DNA from 3 places in the Streptomyces sp. A0592 genome. Region 3 is predicted to be linked to each of the others. Evidence: riboswitches for the same ligand, from Rfam matches in the RefSeq annotation. Region 3 holds a riboswitch; each other region holds the start of a gene.

What was found. A riboswitch is a leader RNA that binds a small molecule or an ion and turns the genes downstream of it on or off. The one in region 3 is predicted to bind cyclic di-AMP.
Region 1: another riboswitch for cyclic di-AMP. It lies ahead of E6U81_RS08110 (M23 family metallopeptidase); the one in region 3 lies ahead of E6U81_RS24920 (transglycosylase family protein).
Region 2: another riboswitch for cyclic di-AMP. It lies ahead of E6U81_RS35800 (M23 family metallopeptidase); the one in region 3 lies ahead of E6U81_RS24920 (transglycosylase family protein).

What each region holds. Positions count from the first base shown of each region.
Region 1 is NZ_SSBM01000004.1:118,772-125,922, reverse strand. It holds gene E6U81_RS08125 (bifunctional GNAT family N-acetyltransferase/acetate--CoA ligase family protein) at 1-33, opposite strand, end outside; gene E6U81_RS08120 (HPr family phosphocarrier protein) at 218-499, shown strand; gene E6U81_RS08115 (GntR family transcriptional regulator) at 748-1,425, opposite strand; gene E6U81_RS08110 (M23 family metallopeptidase) at 1,634-2,434, opposite strand; cyclic di-AMP (ydaO/yuaA leader) riboswitch at 2,447-2,606, opposite strand; gene E6U81_RS08105 (pitrilysin family protein) at 2,791-4,158, opposite strand; gene E6U81_RS08100 (pitrilysin family protein) at 4,179-5,552, opposite strand; gene E6U81_RS08095 (DNA topoisomerase IV subunit A) at 5,788-7,151, shown strand, end outside.
Region 2 is NZ_SSBM01000049.1:27,837-34,987, reverse strand. It holds gene E6U81_RS41440 (ATP-binding protein) at 1-845, opposite strand, end outside; gene E6U81_RS35810 (MBL fold metallo-hydrolase) at 1,146-2,387, opposite strand; gene E6U81_RS35805 (SGNH/GDSL hydrolase family protein) at 2,556-3,341, opposite strand; gene E6U81_RS35800 (M23 family metallopeptidase) at 3,505-4,476, opposite strand; cyclic di-AMP (ydaO/yuaA leader) riboswitch at 4,481-4,688, opposite strand; gene E6U81_RS35795 (tyrosine-protein phosphatase) at 4,971-5,762, shown strand; gene E6U81_RS35790 (aspartate aminotransferase family protein) at 5,854-7,151, opposite strand, start outside.
Region 3 is NZ_SSBM01000019.1:67,397-74,547, forward strand. It holds gene E6U81_RS24900 (Ppx/GppA phosphatase family protein) at 1-581, opposite strand, end outside; gene E6U81_RS24905 (DUF501 domain-containing protein) at 578-1,120, opposite strand; gene E6U81_RS24910 (septum formation initiator family protein) at 1,165-1,653, opposite strand; gene eno (phosphopyruvate hydratase) at 1,744-3,030, opposite strand; gene E6U81_RS24920 (transglycosylase family protein) at 3,304-4,011, opposite strand; cyclic di-AMP (ydaO/yuaA leader) riboswitch at 4,015-4,186, opposite strand; gene E6U81_RS24925 (transglycosylase family protein) at 4,467-5,498, opposite strand; gene E6U81_RS24930 (cytochrome P450) at 5,587-6,864, opposite strand; gene E6U81_RS24935 (globin domain-containing protein) at 7,017-7,151, shown strand, end outside.

The DNA of each region.
Region 1 (7,151 bases), on a different contig from region 3:
GGCCGGGTAGGACGGGTCCGACTCTATGGTCATGCGCATACCTTACGGCCGGACCGGGCCGGGCGGCGCTCGCGCGGCGTGGTAGGCAAGGCGGACAAACCGGTGCAAGCTGGGGAAGGTCGAGGAGCGGCGAAATTCGGGCCGAAGGTCGGTCGGAGCATTCAGGGTGCCGTGAGAGACTGGTCTAGACAACCGTAAGAACCTGAAGGGCATCACCATGGCAGAGCGCCGCGTCAACGTCGGTTGGGCCGAGGGCCTGCACGCTCGTCCCGCCTCGATCTTCGTCCGTGCGACGACCGCTTCCGGCGTCCCGGTGACCATCGCGAAGTCCGGCGGCGACCCCGTCAACGCCGCCTCCATGCTGGCGGTACTGGGCCTGGGCGCCCAGGGTGGCGAGGAGATCGTCCTCGCCTCCGAGGCCGAGGGTGCGGAGGCCGCACTGGACCGCCTCGCGAAGCTGGTCGCCGAGGGTCTCGAAGAGCTCCCCGAGACCGTCTGACCCTTCGGGTTCATCCCGCGCAACGCGAACGGCGAGGCCGCGACCCCCGCAAGGGGCCGCGGCTTCGCCGTTTCCGGAACCGGGGAAATGCGGCCCCACGGAAAAGCCGACCGGCGCCGCCGCTCCGGGCAGCATTCCACCGCGCAGCATTCCGCGGCACGACGTTCCGCCCGCCCGCAGGAATTCGGCGCAGGGCATCGCCCCGCGCATCGAATTCGCGCTATTCCACCCTTTGTATACGGCTCCTGTTAATGCCGGCCGCTCGGCATGTTTACGGCAGGTTGCGAACTGCTCACCGCCGACCGCTGCCGCAGCCGGTGCGCGGCCGCCGCGCGGTCGGCGTGGACCGCGGCCAGCGTCCGCGCCCGCTCGGCGTCACCGCGGGCCACCGCGTCCACGATCGCACCGTGTTCCGCCCAGGACTCCGCGGGCCGGACCGGCGCCTCCACCACGAACATCCACGCCACCTTGTGCCGCATCTGGGTGAGCAGCGCGATCAGTCCGGGGCTGCCGGAGGCCTGTGCGAGCGTCTCGTGGAACCAGCCCCCCAGCGCCCGCAGATCCTCGCCCTGGCCCCGCCTGGCCCGCTCCTGACCCAGCCTGACCAGCCCGCGCAGCACCTTGAGGTGCGCGTCGGTACGGCGCCGGGCGGCCCTGGCGGCCGCGAGCGGCTCCAGCAGCATCCGCAGCTCCAGCAGATCCGCCGCCTCCTGCGCGGTCGGCTCGGCCACACAGGCCCCGGCATGCCGCCGCGTGGTCACGAAACCCTCGGACTCCAGCGTCCGCAGGGCCTCGCGGACCGGGACGCGCGAGACCCCGTACCGGCGGGCCAGTACCTCCTCGGTCAGCCGGCCACCCGGTTCGAACACCCCGGAGACGATGTCGTCGCGAATTGCCGTGCATACCGCGTGCGCAGGAATACGCAAGACCGAACCTCCGCCTATTTCCGACCACCAGCCCCCATGCGCACTCACGCGCACGCATCGACTCTATTGCAGCACAGCATAATTTCGAGAGCGGACGGAAATCCGAAACATTGCGTCCGAACGCAAAAACACGAAGACCCCGGCTCGGGAGGCGGGGTCTTCGTGAAGCGGTGCGCTGGCGCTGTGCCCGGTGGGCGGCGCGGAGGGGTCAGAGGCTGACGCCGTGCGAGCGCAGGTACGCGATCGGGTCGATGTCCGAGCCGTACTGCGAGCCGCTGCGGGCCTCGAAGTGCAGGTGCGGGCCGCTGGAGTTGCCGGTGGAGCCCGACAGGCCGATCTGCTGGCCCGGGGTGACCTGCTGGCCGACGGAGACGTTCAGCGACGACATGTGGCCGTACTGCGTGAACGTGCCGTCGTTGTGCTTGATGACGACGTTGTTGCCGTACGCGCCGCCCCAGCCGGCCTCGACGACGGTACCGAAGCCCACTGCGTGGACCGAGGTGCCGGAGGCGGCGTGGAAGTCGATGCCGGTGTGGCTGCCGGAGGACCACATGCCGCCGCCCGCCTTGTACTGCGTGCTGACGTAGGAGTCGTCCAGCGGGGAGACGAAGGTGTTGAGGCGCTTGCGCTCCTCCTCGCGGGCGGCGCGCTCGGCGGCCTCGCGCTCGGCCTTCGCCTTGGCCTCGGCGAGGCGCTTGGACTCGGCGGCCTTCTGCTTGGCGTCGGCCTCGGCCTGCGCCTTGGCGGCGGCGTGCTCGGCGGCGCGCTGCTGGGCCTCGGCCTGGTCCTCGATGTCGCCCGCCAGGTCCTCGGCGACGACGACGGCACCCAGCCCGTTCTCCGGGGCGGAGCTGCTGTGGTTGTCCGCGGCGAAGGCCGGGGCGGCGAGGGAGCCGACCACGCCCGTGGTGGCGATCGCGGCGATACCGGCGTAGCCGGCGGTCTTCTTGCTCAGGCGGCTGGAACCACGGTGCTTGCCGGTACCAGCGGGACGACTGCCAAACGCCATGAAGGGTTTGATCCTTTCCTTCCTTCTCGCCTACCGGGTTAGCTGACGGGTTCGGAGCAGGAAGGTCTCCTACGGGCCTCCTCTTGCGAGGGGGTCCGATTCACCCCAGGGACTGATGTGGGTCCCCGGCTCCCCAGGCTCGCGCCTGACGGGGACTCGGCGATCGCTGCCCGGTGCCGCGGGTGCGGCGGGCACAACTGACGGACAGCACGCCCGACGCTAGGCGGATCATCAGTCAATCGCCAAACAGACGCGCCTTTTTGTTGCGTACGCCACACCGCATACAAGCAACCTCACCACTAAACGGACAAAAAGGGGCTCCGGCGGAAAACCGCCGGAGCCCCTTGCGCCCTGCGTCAGTTGGTGACGACGGTGACCTCACCGATCCCGAGGGCCCGCACGGGCTCCTCGATCAGTGCGGCGTCGCCCACCAGGATCGTGACCAGCCGGTCCGCCGGGAACGCCTTCACGGCCGCCGTGGTGGCCTCCACGGTGCCGGTTTCGGCCAACTGCGCGTACAGCTGTGCCTGGTAGTCGTCCGGCAGCTCCTGCTCGACCTGGTCGGCCAGGGTGCCGGCGACCGAGGCGGCCGTCTCGAACTTCAGCGGAGCCACGCCCACCAGGTTCTGCACGGCCACATCGCGTTCGGCGTCGGTCAGGCCGCCCTCCGCGAGGGTGCGCAGCACCTTCCAGAGGTCCTCCAGCGCCGGTCCGGTGTTGGGGGTGTCCACCGAGCCGCTGATGGCGAGCATCGAGGCGCCCTTGCCGTCCGCGGTGGAGCGCAGCACCTGGCCGAAGGCGCGCACCCCGTAGGTGTACCCCTTCTCCTCGCGCAGCACCTTGTCCAGGCGGGAGGTGAGGGTGCCGCCCAGGCAGTACGTGCCGAGCACCTGGGCCGCCCACACCCGGTCGTGGCGGTCCGCCCCGATCCGGCCGATCAGCAGCTGCGTCTGGACCGCGCCGGGCCGGTCGACGATGACCACGCGGCCGGTGTCGTCGGCGGTCACCGGCGGGACGGGGCGGGCCTCGGCCGTGTCGCCGGTCCAGGCGCCCAGGGTGTCCGCCAGCACGGCGTCCAGGTCGATGCCGGTCAGGTCGCCGACGACCACCGCGGTGGCGGTGGCGGGGCGTACGTGGGCCTCGTAGAAGGCGCGTACGGCGGCGGAGTCGATCCGCGCGACCGTCTCCTCGGTGCCCTGGCGCGGCCGGGACATGCGCAGGGACGCCGGGAAGAGCTCCTTGGAGAGCTGCTTGGCGGCGCGGCGCTGCGGGTTGGCCAGCTCGTGCGGGATCTCGTCGAGCCGGTTGCGCACCAGCCGGTCGACCTCGGCGTCGGCGAACGCGGGGGCGCGCAGCGCCTCGGCGAGCAGGCCCAGCGCCTTGGCCAGCCGGGAGGCCGGGACCTCCAGGGAGACCCGCAGGCCGGGGTGGTCGGCGTGCGCGTCGAGGGTGGCTCCGCAGCGCTCCAGCTCGGCCGCGAACTCCTCGGCGGTGTGCTTGTCGGTGCCCTCCGACAGGGCGCGCGCCATGATGGTCGCCACGCCGTCCAGGCCCTCGGGCTCGGCGTCGAGGGGCGCGGTGAGGTTGATCTCGACCGCGACGACCTGCTGGCCCGGGCGGTGGCAGCGCAGCAGGGTCAGCCCGTTGGGCAGCGTCCCGCGCTCGGGGGCCGGGAAGGCCCACGGCTGCGGCTCGCCGGCCTGCGGGCGCGGGTGGAAGGTCATCGTGACGGCTGCGGTGTCGCTCACTGCTCCGCCCCCTCGTTCTCGTCGCTGTCGGCGTTCTCTTCGCCCTCTTCGCCTTCGGCGCCGTCCGCCGCGAGCGGCTCGTAGACGAGCACCGCGCGGTTGTCCGGGCGCAGTCGGGCCGCGGCCGCGGCCTGCACCTCCTCGGCAGTGATGTCGAGGACGCGCCGGACGGCGGTGAGGGCCAGCTGCGGGTCGCCGAACAGCACCGCGTACCGGCACAGTTCGTCGGCGCGGCCGGCCACCGTGCTCAGCCGGTCCAGCCACTCGCGCTCCAGCTGCGCCTGCGCGCGCTCCATCTCCTCGGCGGTCGGGCCCTCGGCGGCGAACCGCGCGAGCTCCTCGTCGACGGCCGCCTCGATGGCGGGGATCTCGACCCCGCTGGAGGTCTTGACGTCCAGCCAGCCCAGCGACGGCGCCCCGGCCAGGCGCAGCAGGCCGAAGCCGGCGGCGACGGCCGTCTGGTCGCGGCGTACCAGCCGGTTGTGCAGCCGCGAGGACTCGCCGCCGCCCAGGATGGTCAGGGCCACGTCGGCGGCGTCGCACTCGCGGGTGCCGTCGTGCGGCAGCCGGTAGGCGGCCATCAGCGCGCGGGCCGGGACCTCCTCGACGATCTCCTCGCGCAGCTGCTCGCCCATGATGTCGGGCAGCGAGCCGTCACGGGGCGGCTGCTTGCCGTCGTGGGCGGGGATGGTGCCGAAGTACTTCTCGATCCAGGCGAGCGTCTTCTCCGGGTCGATGTCGCCGACGACCGACAGCACCGCGTTGTTGGGCGCGTAGTACGTACGGAAGAAGGCGCGGGCGTCCTCCAGGGACGCGGCGTCCAGGTCGGCCATGGAGCCGATCGGGGTGTGGTGGTACGGGTGGCCCTCGGGGTACGCCAGGGCGGTCAGCCGCTCGAAGGCGGTGCCGTACGGGACGTTGTCGTAGCGCTGGCGGCGCTCGTTCTTGACGACGTCGCGCTGGTTCTCCATCGACTCGTCGTCCAGGGCGGCCAGCAGCGACCCCATCCGGTCCGCCTCCAGCCAGAGCGCGAGCTCCAGCTGGTGGGTCGGCATCGTCTCGAAGTAGTTGGTGCGCTCGAAGCTGGTGGTGCCGTTGAGGGAGCCGCCGGCGCCCTGGACCAGCTCGAAGTGCCCGTTGCCGGATACGCTCGCCGAACCCTGGAACATCAGGTGCTCGAAGAGGTGAGCCAGGCCGGTGCGCCCCTTGACTTCGTGGCGCGAGCCGACGTCGTACCAGAGGCAGACCGCGGCGACCGGGGTCAGGTGGTCCTCGGACAGCACCACGCGCAGGCCGTTGGCCAGCCGGTGCTCGGTCGCTGTCAGGCCGCCGGAGCCGGCCTGGGCTGTGGCCGTGTGACCCATGGGCATGTGGTCCCTTCGATCGCGATGTAGAGATTTCCGTCAGACCTGCCACTGTATGCAAGCGCGTCGGCCACCGGATAAGTTCCCGGGCCAGACCTGGGTCGGAGTCGGCGTTGTCGGTCGCTCGGGACACAATGGTCCGCGTCGTACGTCCTGACGGACCCGGCACGCCCCAGCCAGACCCCACCAGACCAGCCAGACACCCAGCACATCCCATTCTTGGTTAAGGAGCCGCGCAGCGATGGCCCGCCGCAGCACGAAGACCCCGCCGCCGGAGGATTTCGAGGAGAAGATCCTCGACATCGACGTCGTCGACGAAATGCAGGGCTCCTTCCTCGAGTACGCGTACTCGGTGATCTACTCCCGTGCCCTGCCCGACGCCCGGGACGGCATGAAGCCGGTGCACCGCCGGATCGTGTACCAGATGAACGAGATGGGTCTGCGTCCCGACCGCGGGTACGTGAAGTGCGCCCGCGTCGTCGGCGAGGTGATGGGCAAGCTCCACCCCCACGGCGACGCCTCCATCTACGACGCCCTCGTGCGCATGGCCCAGCCGTTCTCGATGCGGCTGCCGCTGGTCGACGGCCACGGCAACTTCGGTTCGCTCGGCAACGACGACCCGCCGGCCGCGATGCGCTACACCGAGTGCAAGATGGCCGACGCCACGTCGCTGATGACGGAGTCGATCGACGAGGACACCGTCGACTTCACCGCCAACTACGACGGCCAGGAGCGGGAGCCGGTCGCGCTCCCCGCCGCCTACCCGAACCTGCTGGTCAACGGCGCGTCCGGGATCGCGGTCGGCATGGCGACCAACATGCCCCCGCACAACCTCGGCGAGGTCATCGCGGCCGCCCGCCACCTGATCCGGTACCCGCACGCGGACCTGGAGGCGCTGATGCGCTTCGTACCGGGTCCCGACCTGCCCACGGGCGGCCGGATCGTCGGCCTCTCGGGCATCAAGGACGCCTACGAGAACGGCCGCGGCACCTTCAAGATCCGCGCCACGGTGGCCGTGGAGAACGTGACGGCGCGCCGCAAGGGCCTGGTCGTCACCGAACTGCCCTTCACGGTCGGCCCCGAGAAGGTCATCGCGAAGATCAAGGACCTGGTCGGCTCGAAGAAGCTCCAGGGCATCGCCGACGTCAAGGACCTCACCGACCGCGCCCACGGCCTGCGCCTGGTCATCGAGATCAAGAACGGCTTCCACCCGGAGGCCGTGCTGGAGCAGCTCTACAAGCTGACGCCGATGGAGGAGTCCTTCGGCATCAACAACGTGGCGCTGGTGGACGGGCAGCCGCTCACCCTCGGCCTCAAGGAGCTGCTGGAGGTCTACCTCGACCACCGCTTCGAGGTCGTCCGGCGGCGCAGCGAGTTCCGCCGCACCAAGCGCCGGGACCGGCTGCACCTCGTCGAGGGCCTGCTCGTGGCCCTCATCGACATCGACGAGGTCATCCGGCTCATCCGCGACAGCGAGAACTCCGCCCAGGCCAAGGCCCGGCTCATGGAGCGGTTCTCGCTGAGCGAGACCCAGACCCAGTACATCCTGGACACCCCGCTGCGCCGGCTCACCAAGTTCGACCGCCTGGAGCTGGAGTCCGAGCG
Region 2 (7,151 bases), on a different contig from region 3:
TGTCCGCGGACGCTGCCGCCCGCCGGCGGCACGACCTTGACCCGGGTGTACTGCTCGACCTCGGCGACCGAGGAGCGGAGTACCTCGCTCAGGTCGATCGGCCGGGTCCACTGGCGGCGCGAGGCCGCGCCGCCCAGCACCGCGAGGTTCTCGGCGTGGCGGCGGATCCGGGTGGCGAGGTGGTCGACGTGGAAGAGCTCCTTGAGCAGGTCCGGGTCCTCGACCGTGTCCTCCATCTCGTCCAGCAGCGAGATCTCGCGGTGGACGAGGGACTGGAGGCGGCGCGCGAGGTTGACGAAGACCTCGACCTTGCGCTCGCTGTCGGTCGGGGCGGCCGGTGCGGCCAGCCGTACCAGGGTCGTGTGGGCCTGTTCGCGGGCGCCGCGCAGCTCCTGGGAGAGCAGCCAGAACTCGTCCACGCCGGCCGGGTCGCCCCCGGTGAGCGGGGCGTTCGGCCCGCCCCGGACCGGCCGGGGCGGGGCCTCGCCCCGCTCCAGCCGGTCGGCGGCCGTCCGCAGCTCCTGGCGCCCGCGCACGCTGGAGCGGCGCAGCGCCTCGCACCGGTCCCGTACGGCCTTGGCCGCGCGCTGGGCCCCGAGCAGGGCGGCCGCGAGGGCGCCGACCGTGAGCAGGGCGCAGCCCGTGAGCACCGGCCAGAGCCGGGCGTCGCGGTCGCCGGCCCCGCCGCCGAGCTGAAGGGTGAAGATCACCGCGGCGGCGCCGCTGAGGGCGGCGGCGAGCGTGGGCAGGAGGGCGGCGCGTACCAGCTGGGGGCGTATCTGCCGGCCGGGACCGGTGACGGCGTGTCTCGACGGGGCGTGGCGGGCGGCGCGGAGTCCGGACATCGGCGTCCTCGGTACGTGGGGCCCGGCCCCCAGCGTTCCCGGGGCCCGGTGTTGATCACCGAATACCCACGCTAGACCCCGCTGTCCCGCCCCGGACTGCCAGTTGGCGAACTTCGCGGGGGTGCTTCCCGCTCCCGGTGGAGCGCTCGTACAGCAGCCCGAATGCGCCGGTCAGGCCGCTGCGGCCGCCCGGCGGCGCCCCTCTTGGCACGCTCGTACGACGCCGGCCGCCACTCCCCGGCCCGGGAGCCGGCGGCCGGCACCCGGCGCTCGATGCCGACCGCCACGAGATGCCGTCCGCTACGACCCGACGGACTCCGGCTTCTCCTGTCCGCCGACTGCCGACGACGCCACGCGGGCCGCTGTCGCCGCCGCACCGCCGGCTTCGCGCGGGGGCACGGCCGCAGGCCCGTCCACGGGTCCGCCCGCCGCTGCCCCGGCGACGAACGGGCGCCACCACGGCTCACCGGGAGCCCCCTCGGCGCCGGGCTCGAACGGCTGGCCCGGGATCGGCAGCGCGACGGCCGCTCCGGCTCCCTGGGCGGCGGCCAGCGTGCCCTCGCCCGGCTCGTCCCACGGGTGCAGGGCCAGGTTGAAGGTGCCCCAGTGGATCGGCAGCATCGTGCCGTGCGGGGTGCCGCCCTGGAGGTCGAGGTGGGCGCGCATGCCCTCCTCGGGGGTCATGTGGATGTCCGGCCAGTACTCCGAGTAGGCACCGATCTGGATCATCGTGGCGTCGAAGGGGCCGTGCGCGGCGCCGATCTCCGCGAAGCCGGGGAAGTAGCCCGTGTCGCCGCTGTGGTAGATCCGGTGCTCGTCGCCCGCGACCACCCAGGAGGCCCACAGGGTGTGCTGCTGGTTGCGCAGGCCGCGACCGCAGAAGTGCCGGGCGGGGGTCGCCGTGAGGGACAGCCCGGCGATCTTGGTGGTCTCGTTCCAGTCGAGCTCGCGCAGCCGCTCGGGCGACACGCCCCAGCGCTCCAGGTGCGCGCCGACGCCGAGCGGGACGGCGAACATCGTGTCCGTACCGGCCAGCGCCTTGATCGTCGGCAGGTCGAGGTGGTCGTAGTGGTCGTGCGAGATGACCACGACGTCCACCTCGCCCAGTGCGGCCAGCGGAACCGGCACGGGGTGCAGCCGCTTGGGGCCGGCGAAGGGGAAGGGGGAGCAGCGCTCGCCCCACACCGGGTCGAACAGCACCCGGCGCCCGTCGATCTCCGCGAGCACGCTGGAGTGGCCCATCCAGGTCAGACGCAGACCGCTGACAGGGGGCTTCGCCAGGTCCGCGAGGGTGGTCGGGTGCACCGGGATGGCCGCCGCGGGACTGCGCCGCAGCCGCTGCTCGCGGTGGAAGTAGATCTTCGCGAACTCCGTCATAGACCCCGAGGGCCTGTTGCGGGCCCCGACCGGGTTCTGGAAGACGCCGTCGGCGAAGTTCGGCGAGCGGCGGATCCGCTCCAGCCTGGGGCCGGACGGGTCCGCGCCGAAGGCTTCGGGCCGCAGGGCGCGCAGCCGCGGACGGAGGGGACGGGAGCCGGTCAAAGCGCCTCCAGGGAGGATGGGGTCGGTGCGGTCGTATCGCTACGAACGTCCCAACGCACACCGGCCCCGAAGGATTCCACCCGCCCCTTCCGCCCGCCCCTTCCGCCCGCCCCTCACGCCTGCCCCTGCCGCCCGCCTCGTCGTCCTGCGGCTGCGCTCGTACGGCGGCTACAGCGGCAGCAGGTCCGGCCGCTTCGCCTCGACGTGGTCGCCGGAGGACTCGCCGCGCAGCCTGCGGCCGATCCACGGCACCAGGTACTCGCGGGCCCACTGGATGTTGTCGCGGGTCACGTCCACCGAGCCGCGCGGGCGCAGCAGCGGCCACGGCTGGTCGGGGTCGGTCGGCACTTCCAGGCCGAGCACCTGCCCGGCGCGCAGTGCGACGCGGGTGTGGCCCTCGGGCGAGAGGTGGAGCCGGTCGGCGTCCCAGGCGCGCCGGTCCTGTATGGACCTCAGCGACCACAGGTCGAGCACCGGGCAGTCGTAGCGGTCGGCGATGGCGCGCACGTGCGCGCTGTACGTCGCGACCTTGCCCCGGATGTGCTTGAGGACCGGCACGCCGCGGGTGTCGAAGCCGGTGGTGATCATGACGTGGCCGACGGCTCCGGTGAGGTCGGCCACGGCCGCCTCGAACCGTTCCGCCACGTCGTCCGGGTCGCTGCCGGGCCGGATGATGTCGTTGCCGCCCGCGCAGAAGGTGACCAGGTCCGGGGCGAGGGCCTTGGCTCTCGGTACCTGGTCCGCCACGATCTGGTCGAGGAGCTTCCCGCGCACCGCGAGATTCGCATACCGGAAGTCGTGCTCTTCGCGCTGATCGGCCAGGAGCACGGCGAGCCGGTCCGCCCAGCCCAGAAAAGATTCCCCCGGCCCCGGGTCCCCCACGCCCTCTGTGAAGCTGTCCCCGATCGCCGCGTACGAGCCGATGTTCTTGAGTTTCGTCGTCGTCGCTGCCACGAGAACCCATCCTTCACTCCCGTAACCAACCTACGCCAACGTAATGAGGGGTTGACGGGCCGTGATCTGTACCACGCGGGAGATAAGGAATAAGTACACGTGGGGCCGGGACCCCCCTCGGGTCCCGGCCCCACGCGTGTCCGTGCTCCGTCGGCGGCTGCCGTCAGAGGCTGGCGCCCTTCGAGCGGAGGTAGGCGATCGGGTCCATGTCCGAGCCGTAGGACGGGCTCGTGCGGATCTCGAAGTGCAGGTGCGGGCCGGTCGAATTGCCGGTGGAGCCGGAGAGTCCGAGGCTCTGGCCGGCGGTGACGCTCTGGCCGGAGGAGACGGAGAGCTGGGACAGGTGGGCGTACTGGGAGTACTTGCCGTCGGCGTGCCGGATGACGACCTCGTTGCCGTAGGAGCCGCTCCAGCCGGCGGAAACCACGGTGCCCGCGCCGACGGCCTTCACGGTGGTGCCCATGGCCGCGATGAAGTCGACACCGGTGTGGTAGCCCGAGGACCACATGGCGCCCGCGACCTTGTACTGGGTGGAGATGCCACCGCTGACCGGGGCCACGAATCCGGAGGCGGCCGGCTGCGCGGCGGCGGGCGCCTCCGGGGCGGAGTCCTGCTGCGCCTGCGGGGCGGCGGGCTGCCCGGCCCGCTTCGACTCGGCCTTCGGGGCCGCCTTCGCAGCGGACTCGGGGGCGGTGCGCGGGGCGGGGACGGCGCGCGGGGCGGGCGCGGCGTCGACCGGGGAGGCCTCGCCGCGACCGCCGAGGGTCAGCTTCAGGCCGGGGTGGATCAGCGACGGGTCGCTGCCGACCGCCTCGCGGTTCTGCTCGTACAGCCGCTCCCAGCCGCCGGAGAGGTTGCGCTCGGCGGCGATCTCGGAGAGGCAGTCGCCCGGGACGACCGTGTAGACGGTCGGCGCGGCCTGCACGGCGGCCGCCGGGGCGGCCTGGAGGGCGGCGGGGACCTGCGGGGCCACGGCGGGTGCGACGGCGGGGGCCGCCGCCGGGGCGCCGGCCGCGTGGGCGCCGGCCGCGCCGATCAGCGGCAGGGCGAGGGCCGCGCCGCCGGTGCCTGCGACCGCGAATCCGCGGGAAATGGAAAGGGACTTGGGACGGCGGTGCTTACCCTTTGCAGGCATGACGCATTCCTCTCCGGCGCCTGCGAGGTGAGCTGTCGGGTTCGGACTGGAGATGTCCGGCCGCACATGTACGGGACATGAACGACTTCACCCCGAGCCGTATCGGAGAAAAGATCTCCGGCACAGCGGCTTACCTGGTTCCCCCGCTCCTGCCGCGCGAAATGGTTCGGTTGCGGTTTCCGGGCGGCGGCAGGATTCGGCGATCCACCCGGATCGATCGCGAAGGTAATCCCTTGCGGGTACGCCGAACAAGCCGTGAATTCCCTGACGGATTCACAGGTATGAGGGACCGCCGGAATTCCGGTCACCCTCCGTCCATTCCGCTCCGCCAACAGCCGTCCCCACCGGGCCATTCGGCTTTGACGATCAGGCACTCACGGTCACCGTATGATCTGGCTCACGGGGCGGTGCCCGATCTCGCCTCCGGATATGGCAAGTTGGCGCCAAACAGCTCAATTCGGACAGACGCCCCAAGAGAAGGTGAAGGAGTTCCCGTGACCCAGCAGATACAGGAGCCGGAGCTGACCGGAGTGCGCAATTTCCGCGATGTGGGCGGATTGCCGACTTCTGATGGTCGAAGGGTCGGGACGGGACGACTGTTCCGAAGCGGACATCTCGCACATGCCACGGAAACCGATGCAGAGTTCCTCGCTTCGCTCGGCCTCCACACCGTCTTCGACTTCCGCAACGGCGCCGACCATGCCCTGGAGGGCCCGGACGTCGAACTGCCCGGCGTGCGGAACGTCAACATCCCGCTCTCGGACCCGGCGGACGGCCGGGAGTTCTGGCGGCTGGTCCGCGACGGCGACCTCGACCAGCTCCGCGCGATCCTCGGCGACGGCAAGGCCGCTGCCCGGATGGCGAACTCCTACCGCGGGATCATCCGGACCCGCACCGCCGAGCACAGCCGGGTCGTCCACGCCATCGCCGATGACAGCGTCCCCGCCCTCCTGCACTGCGCGGCCGGCAAGGACCGGGCCGGCCTCTCCGTCGCCGTCACCCTGCTCGCCGTCGGCGTCGAGCGCGAGGCGATCGTGGCGGACTACCTGGAGTCGAACGCCCCGCACCGCCGCTACCGCGTGCGCCGCAGCTCCGAGTCGGCCGAGGCCCGCTCGCCCGAGGTGATGGAACTGCTCGCGCCGCTCTTCGACGCCCGCGCCGAGTACCTGGTCGCCGCCTTCGACACCATCGACGAGGTCTGGGGCGGGGTGGACCGCTACCTGGCGGAGGGCCTCGGGCTGAAGCCCGAGACCCTCGACCGGCTCCGGGACCGGCTGTTGGTCTGACCCGGGACCCTGGACCCGGAGCCGGGCCCCGAAGCCGGGAGCCCGGGACCCGGAGCCCGGGGCCTCGGGCCGGGGGCGGGGACGCAGGTCGTCAGCGCGCCGCGACGGCCTGCTTCACCAGCGTCCTGCCGAAGTCCCACATCAGACCGGACCCGCCGTGCGCCTCGTCCATGACCTCGCGGAAGGCGGCGACGAACCGGTCCACGTCCTGCTCGCCCAGGACCAGCGGCGGAATCAGCTTGATCACCTCCAGGTGGTCCCCGGAGACCTGGGTGAGGATCCGGTGCTTCTGCAGCAGCGGCACCACGACCATCTGCGCGAAGAGGCCCTTGCGGGCCGCCTGGAGCATGGTCCAGCGGCTGCGGAGCCCCAGCGAGGTGGGCCGCCCGAACTCGATGCCGATCATCAGGCCGCGCCCGCGCACCTCGTACAGCAGCTCGTACTCGTCCACCAGGGCCGCGAGCCGCCCGCGCAGCAGGTCGCCGGTGGCCCGCGCGCGGGCCACGAGGTGCTCGTCCTCCATGACGGACAGCACCGCCAGCCCGGCCGCCATCGCCTGCGCGTTGGAACCGAAGCTCGCGGAGTGCACGAGCACCCGGTCCATGGACGAGTAGACCTTCTTGAAGATCCAGTCCTTGCCCAGGGTCGCGCCGACCGGCACGTAGCCGCCCGACAGCGCCTTGGCCACGCACACCAGGTCGGGCTCCACACCCGGCTCGTGCTGGTACGCGTAGAAGTCCCCGGTACGTCCCAGACCGGTCTGCACCTCGTCCGCGATCAGCAGCGCCTTGTGCCGGTGCAGCAGCTCCTGCGCGGCGAGCAGGAATCCCGGCGGGGCCGCGAGGACCCCCTTGCCCTGGATCGGCTCGACGACGAAGGCGGCGACGTCCCCGCGCTTCAGCTCCCTCTCCAGGGCTGCCAGGTCCCCCAGCGCCACCTCCGTGTCGGGCAGCAGCGGTGCGAAGCCGTCCCGGAACCCGCCCTCGCCGTTCACCGACAGCGAGCCGGTGGTCAGCCCGTGGAAGGCGTGGTCGCAGTAGAGGATCCGGGGCCGCCCGGTGGCGTACCGGGCGAACTTCAGGGCCGTCTCCACCGCCTCGGTGCCGCTGTTGCCGAAGAAGACCCGGTCCAGGTGGGGGCTGTACGACAGGAGCTTCTCGGCCAGCAGCCCGGGCAGCGGCTGGCAGTCGAAGCGGGTGAGGTCGGCGAGCTGGGCGTCCAGCACGTCGTGCAGCGCCCGCCGGACGACGGGGTGGTGGCGGCCCAGGCCCATCACCCCGAAGCCGGCGAGCATGTCGAGGTAGTCGTTGCCCTCGGCGTCCCAGAAGTGGGCTCCCTCGGCGCGTTCGTAGACCTTGTCGAAGCCGATGGTGCGCAGCATCCGGGGCA
Region 3 (7,151 bases):
TCGGACCGGACGGCCGCGATCTGCTTCTCGGACGGCGGGTCGGTGACGACGCCGTCCACCACCAGGTGGCGCTCGGTCATCCGGACGCAGCCCACGTCCACGGAGCGGGCGGCCCGCACGTGGTCGTCGCCGACCACGAACTCGGTCGAGCCGCCGCCGATGTCGACCACCAGGAACGGCCGCTGCAGGTGTTCGTGCGCGGTCAGCTCCCTGGTGGCGCCGGTGAAGGAGAACTCCGCCTCCTGGTCGCCGGAGATCACCTCGGGCTCGACGCCCAGGATCTCCACGACACCGCGCACGAAGTCGTCGCGGTTCTCGGCGTCGCGGGAGGCGGAGGTCGCCACGAAGCGCACCCGCTCCGCGCCGAACTCCTTGATGACCGCCGCGTACTCGCGGCAGGCGGCGAAGGTGCGCTCCAGCGCCTCCGGGGCCAGGCGCCCGGTCCTGTCCACGCCCTGGCCGAGCCGGACGATGATCATCCGCCGGTCCAGCTCGACCAGCTCGCCCGTGGCCGGGTCGCAGTCCGCCACGAGCAGCCGGATGGAGTTCGTACCGCAGTCGATGCCCGCGACCCGGGTCACTGGGACTCCTCTTCCTTCTTCTCGCCGCACGGCGTGACGCAGGCGCCCTTGGCCCACCACTCGGGCAGCATCGCGAGGGCCTCGTCGCCGAACGGGTTCACGCCGGGGCCGGCGGCCAGCGAGTGGCCGACGAGCACGTGCAGGCACTTGACCCGGTCCGGCATCCCGCCGGCGCTCGGGAAGCCCTGGAGCACCTCGATGGCGTCGCGGCGCCGGATGTAGTCCTCGTGCGCGGCCTGGTAGGCGGCGGCGAGCTCCGGGTCCTCGGCGAGCCGCGCCTGCATCTCCTTCATCACGCCGTTGGCCTCCAGCGTGCCGATGGCGGAGGCCGCGCGCGGGCACGTCAGGTAGTACAGCGTCGGGAAGGGGGTGCCGTCGGGGAGCCGCGGCGCGGTCTCCACCACGTCGGGCTGCCCGCAGGGGCAGCGGTGCGCGATGGCGCGCAGCCCGCGCGGCGGGCGGCCGAGCTGCTGCTCGAACGCCTCGATGTCCGCGTCGGTCGGCTCGGTCCGGTCGGTCTGGGGCGGGGGCGTCTGCATGCCTGGAGGAAGTCTCTTCGTTCTCGTGGATGGGTGCTGCGGTGCTAGTCGTTGGGGCGGTCGGCCTTGTCGACGCCGTCCCAGACGTTGGAGTACCAGGGGCGGTCGGAGCCGGCCTGGCCGGTCCGGTGCGGCTCCGGGGGCCGGGATCCGGGGTCGCCCATGATGTAGCCGACCTCCCCCGGACGCAGGAAGTGCAGGTGCTTGCGCGCCTGCTGCTCCGCGTAGGCGTCGTCCTGCCAGCGGGCCTTCTCGTCGCGGAGCCGCTCCAGGCGGTCCCGCGCGGCCGCGGCGGCCCGCTGCTGCTCCGCGATCTCCGAGCGCTGGGAGACGTACTGGCGCATCGGATACGCGAGGGCGACGACCAGCGTACAGAGCACGAGCACCAGGAGTGCCGCCCTGCCGGTGAGGCGGCTGCGGCGCACCTGCCGGCGCGACTGCGAGCGGTAGACGTGGGCCGCGGTCCGCTCACCGAGCTGCTTGAGCCGCGTCGCGGTGGAGAAGGTGGAGAACCGATCCCGGTTCCCGGCCATTGGTCCGCCTCCCCTTATGTACGCACTACGCAATACGTCCCCGCACACGGTACGGGACCGAGTGCGGGGACGTACGGAGGCAGAGCGTGATTAGCCCTTGAAGCGCGGGAAGGCGCTGCGGCCCGCGTACACCGCGGCGTCGTCGAGGATCTCCTCGATGCGCAGCAGCTGGTTGTACTTGGCGACGCGGTCCGAGCGGGCCGGGGCGCCGGTCTTGATCTGACCGCAGTTCACGGCGACGGCGAGGTCGGCGATGGTGACGTCCTCGGTCTCGCCGGAGCGGTGCGACATCATGCACTTGAAGCCGTTGCGCTGGGCCATCTCGACGGCGTCGAGGGTCTCGGTCAGCGAGCCGATCTGGTTCACCTTCACGAGCAGGGCGTTCGCGGAGCCCTCCTCGATACCGCGGGCCAGACGCTCGGGGTTGGTGACGAACAGGTCGTCACCGACGATCTGGACCTTGGCGCCCAGGCGGTCGGTGATGGTCTTCCAGCCGGCCCAGTCGTCCTCGAACAGCGGGTCCTCGATGGAGACCAGCGGGTACGCCTCGACGAGCTCGGCGTAGTAGTCGGTCATCTCGGCGGCCGAGCGGGACTGGCCCTCGAACTCGTACTTGCCGTCCTTGTAGAACTCGGACGCGGCGACGTCGAGCGCGAGCGCGATGTCCTTGCCCGGGGTGTAGCCGGCCTGCTTGATGGCCTCGATGATGAGGTCGAGCGCGGCGCGGTTGGACTCCAGGTTCGGGGCGAAGCCGCCCTCGTCACCGAGACCGGTGGAGAGGCCCTTGGTGTGCAGGACCTTCTTGAGGGTGTGGTAGACCTCGGCGCCCCAGCGCAGCGCCTCGGAGAAGGACTCCGCGCCGATCGGGGCGATCATGAACTCCTGGATGTCGACGTTGGAGTCGGCGTGCGACCCACCGTTGAGGATGTTCATCATCGGAACGGGCAGCAGGTGCGCGTTCGGGCCGCCGAGGTAGCGGAAGAGCGGGAGGTCCGAGGCCTCGGACGCGGCGTGCGCGACGGCGAGCGAGACGCCGAGGATGGCGTTGGCGCCGAGCGAGCCCTTGTTGTCGGTGGCGTCCAGGTCGAACATGGCCTGGTCGATCAGGCGCTGCTCGGTGGCGTCGTAGCCGACGAGCTCCGGGCCGATCTGCTCGATGACGGCGAGGACGGCCTTCTCGACACCCTTGCCCATGTAACGGTTGGGGTCACCGTCACGGAGCTCGATGGCCTCGAATGCACCGGTGGAGGCGCCGGACGGAACGGCAGCACGGCCGGTGCTGCCGTCGTCGAGGCCCACCTCGACCTCGACCGTGGGGTTGCCTCGGGAGTCCAGGATTTCCCGGGCTACGACGACGTCGATGGACGGCACGAGCATCTCCTTCTGGGATGTGACGCTGGGTGTGCGGTGGCGTGTCAGGCCGTGGGATGGCCTTGCCGCCTAGAGCCTAACCGGCTTCCGGGGTTCGACCGGCCGACCGCCCGACCCCTGGGACGAAAAAGGGACCGAATACCCCTCTTCCGGGACATACGACTCTCGATTCCCGGCTCGCGGAGCCGCACACACCGCCGCCCGGCGCGTGGGGGGAAGGGCGCCGGGCGGTGGGAATTCTGCGCGTTGCGTGCGCTTTTGCGGCTATTGCCGCGGGGTTCAGCTGAGCTTCAGCTTCTGACCCGGGTAGATCAGGTCGGCGTCCGAGACGATGTCCTTGTTCAGCTCGAAGAGCTGCTGCCAGCCGCCCTTGACGCCGTTGGCCTCGGCGATGGTGCCCAGGGTGTCGCCCGGCTTGACCTCGTACGAGCCGTTGCCGGTCTTCGGCGCGGCCGGAGCCTCGGTGCGCTCGGAGCGGGTGGTCGGGGCCTCGGCGCGCTTGGTGTCCTTCTTCGGCGCGGCCTTGGTCTCGGCCTTCTTGGTCTCGACCTTCTTCGTCTCGGCCTTCGGCTTGGTGGAGGCCGGGGTCTCGGTGGAGCCGCCACCGGTGTAGGACGAGTTCGACAGGCCCTTGCCGCAGTGCGGCCAGGCGCCCTTGCCCTGCTTCTTGAGGACCTTCTCGGCCACGGCTATCTGCTGCGCCTTCGAGGCCTGGTTGGCCTGCGGGGCGTACGACTTGCCACCGAACGAGGACCAGGTGGAGGACGAGAACTGCAGTCCGCCGTAGTAGCCGTTGCCCGTGTTGATGGACCAGTTGCCACCGGACTCGCACTGCGCGACCTTGTCCCACTCGGACGCGGTGGCGGCACTGGCGGCGCCCGCGGCCATCAGGGGGGCGGCGACGGCCACACCGGCGACACCGGCGAGCGTGACGATGCGAACGGCCTTGGAACCGCGACGGTGCTTGCCCTTGCCGGAAAGCAGCATGAGGTTTCTCCTCACCGACGCCTACGAGGTGAGCTGTCGGGTTCGGGCCTGTGAGTGCCCGGCGGTGCGACCTTGCGCCCCGCTTAACCCCAAGCCGGTTGCGTGACCGTCTCTCAACGGCCGCTCGCGGCACCTACCTTGGTTCCCCCGCTCCTGCCTTCGGCGCTTTACGCGACGACTGTTCCCCCCGTCCGCCGGCAGGATTCGGCGATGCGGTCGAAGGAGCCCGCGGTGGCGGGCGACTCAGAAGGTAGACATGTCTCTCCCCGATGCTCAACCAGGAACATCGGGGAGAAACGGCCCCTACTTGCGCTCCCCGTGGGGGTGTTTGCGCAGGTGAGAACGGGGTTTGCGGAACCCCCGAGGCGGGACACGCCAGTTGACTGGAAGAGACGCATGTCTCACTTGCAGAAAACAGACAATCAGGTTCTTACCGGGCGAACCAACTGTCCTTATTAGGTGGTTAGATCCAGGTTCTGCCCGGGCTTGATGAGGTTGGCGTCTCCGCCGATGACCTGCTCGTTGGCCGCGTAGAGGCCGCTCCAGCCGCCCTTCACGCCCTTGGCGACCGCGATGGTCGCCAGGCTGTCGCCCGCCTGCACCGTGTAGACGGGGTCCGCCGCAGCATCGGACGGGGCGCCCTCCTCGGGCGAGGGGGCACCGCGGTGCTTGCCGTTGCCCTCGGCAGGAGTGGCGTCCGGGGTCGCCGGGGTCGTCGGCGCCACGGGGGCGGTCGGGTCGGCCGGGGACGGACTCGGGGTGACCGGCGGGGTCGTGGGCGCCGTCGGGTCGGCCGGGAGGGTCGGGACCGTCGGGTCGGTGGGGCTCACCGGCGGGGTCGTCGGGTCGGTCGGGACGACCGGGGTGCCCGGGTCGGCCGGAGGCGTCGTCGGGACGTCGGGCGCGGGCATGACGGGCAGTCCGACGGACGGCGCGTCGGGAATCAGGAAGGGGGAGCCCGAGGGGCTCGGCGTCTCCGCGGTCGGGAGCCCGAAGTCCGTGGCGGGCTTGCCGCCCGTGGTGGAGGGCACGGCGTCGTCGGGGCGGGACGGCGCGGGGCCCACCGCGGTGGCGCTGCCGGGCAGACCGGGGTCGACGACGGCGGCCGGACCCTGCTGGTCCAGTCCGGCGGAGGCCGCGCACAGCGGCCAGGCCTGCGGGCCCTGGGAGGCCAGCACGCGCTCGGCCACGGCTATCTGCTGTGAACGGCTCGCGAGGTCGGGGCGCTCGGCGAAGTCCAGACCGCCGGCCTTCTGCCACTCCTCCTGGGTGAACTGGAGCCCGCCGTAGGCGCCGCTCCCGAAGTTGGCGCTCCACGAGCCGCCGCTCTCGCACTCGGCCACCTTGTCCCAGGTGGTGGTGTCGGCAGCGGTCGCGCTGGTGGCAGCCAGCAGCGGCATGGCCAGCGCAGAGCCAGTGACACCGGCTGTGACGACCAGCGCGGGGACCTGGCGGGGGCGTCTGTGACGGCCGTTCCCGGAGAGCATGAGGGATCACCTTTCGCATAACAGCGGGGTAACGGCAGAACCTAGCGGCCTTCGAACGATTGTCACAAGTTCAAGCCGAATCTGACTTTTAATCAGAAGTCGCACAGGTGTTTTGAACCGTGAAGCGAACGGGAAGGGTGCGCAGCCCCCGCATGATCAACCCCCCACGCCAGCGCAGGTCTTGGGGTGGAACTGCCAGTTCCAGATCGGGCAGGCGCGTGAGCAGCGTCGCGAGGGCGGTCTGTCCTTCGAGTCGTGCGAGCGGCGCGCCCAGGCAGTAGTGGATGCCGTGCCCGTACCCGAGGTGCTGGTTGTCGGTCCTGGAGAGGTCGAGGGTGTCCGGATCGGCGAACCGCGCCGGGTCCCGGTCGGCGGCCGCGAGGACGACCAGGACCGGATCGCCGGTCTCGATCCGCTCGCCGCCGAGGGTCAGCGGCTGGGTCGCGAACCGCCACGTCGCCAGCTCCACGGGGCCGTCGTAGCGCAGGAGTTCCTCGACACCGGTGGCCAGCAGCCCGCTCTCCCCGGCGGCCAGGGAGCTCTGTAGCCGCTCGCGCTGGTCGGGGTTCATGAAGAGGGAGTGGACGCCGTTTCCGATGAGGTTCACGGTCGTCTCGAAGCCGGCGAAGAGCAGGATGAAGGCCATCGCGGTGGCCTCGCCCTCCGTCAGGTGGTCGCCGTGGTCGCTCGCCCGGATCAGGTCGGAGATCAGGTCGTCGCCCAGATCATCCCTTTTGCGATGGATGAGTTCACCGAGATAGGTCCGCATCTGCTTCACCGAACGGGCGACGCCGCCGCGCGGTCCGCCGCCGTGGCGGATCATCATCCCGGCCCAGTCACGGAAGTCGTCCTGGTCCTCGCGCGGTACCCCGAGCATCTCGCAGATGGCGTAGATGGGGAGCGGGAAGGCGAACTCGTGGATGAGGTCGGCCTCCCCCCTCTCCGCGAACCCGTCGATGAGGTGATCGGTGAGCGCCTGCACCCGCGGGGTGAACTCGGCGACCCTGCGCGGGGTGAACGCCTTCGACACCAGGCGCCGCAGCCGGGTGTGGTCCGGCGGGTCGATGTTCAGCAGATGCGTCATCAGCTCCGCCTTGCGCTCCCCCGGGATCCCGGTCTTGCCCTTGGCGTGCGCGGGCTCCGCGTGGTGCGCCGGATTCTTGCTGAGCCGCTGGTCGGCGAGGGCCTGGCGGGCGTCCGCGTACCGGGTGACCAACCAGGCGTCGACCCCGCTGGGGAGCTTGGTGCGGTGCACCGGCGCGTTCTCGCGCAGCCACGCGTAGGCCGGATAGGGGTCGGTCGCGAACTCCCACGTGAAGAGTTCGGGCGCCGCGCCGACGGAGGGAGTGGACGACTGATCGTGCATGTCCCCGACAGTAGCCGCCGCGCGCCGGCGGGCCGGCGCGGGCCGCGACCCGCCGATTCGTCATCCCATATGACTGCTTCGTCGCGGCTGTCCGCAGATCGGACAACACTTGACCTCGCCCCGTCCGGCACTCCTACTTTCGGTTGGTGGATGTGAGGATCTTGAAAAGCAGTTTCGCGGTGGTGGAGCGACGGGCCGAGCACGCGGTCAAGTTCTTCTACTCGCACCTCTTCTGGCACAACCCCGGAGTCCGCGACCTCTTCCCGGTCTCCTCCGAGGACATGGAA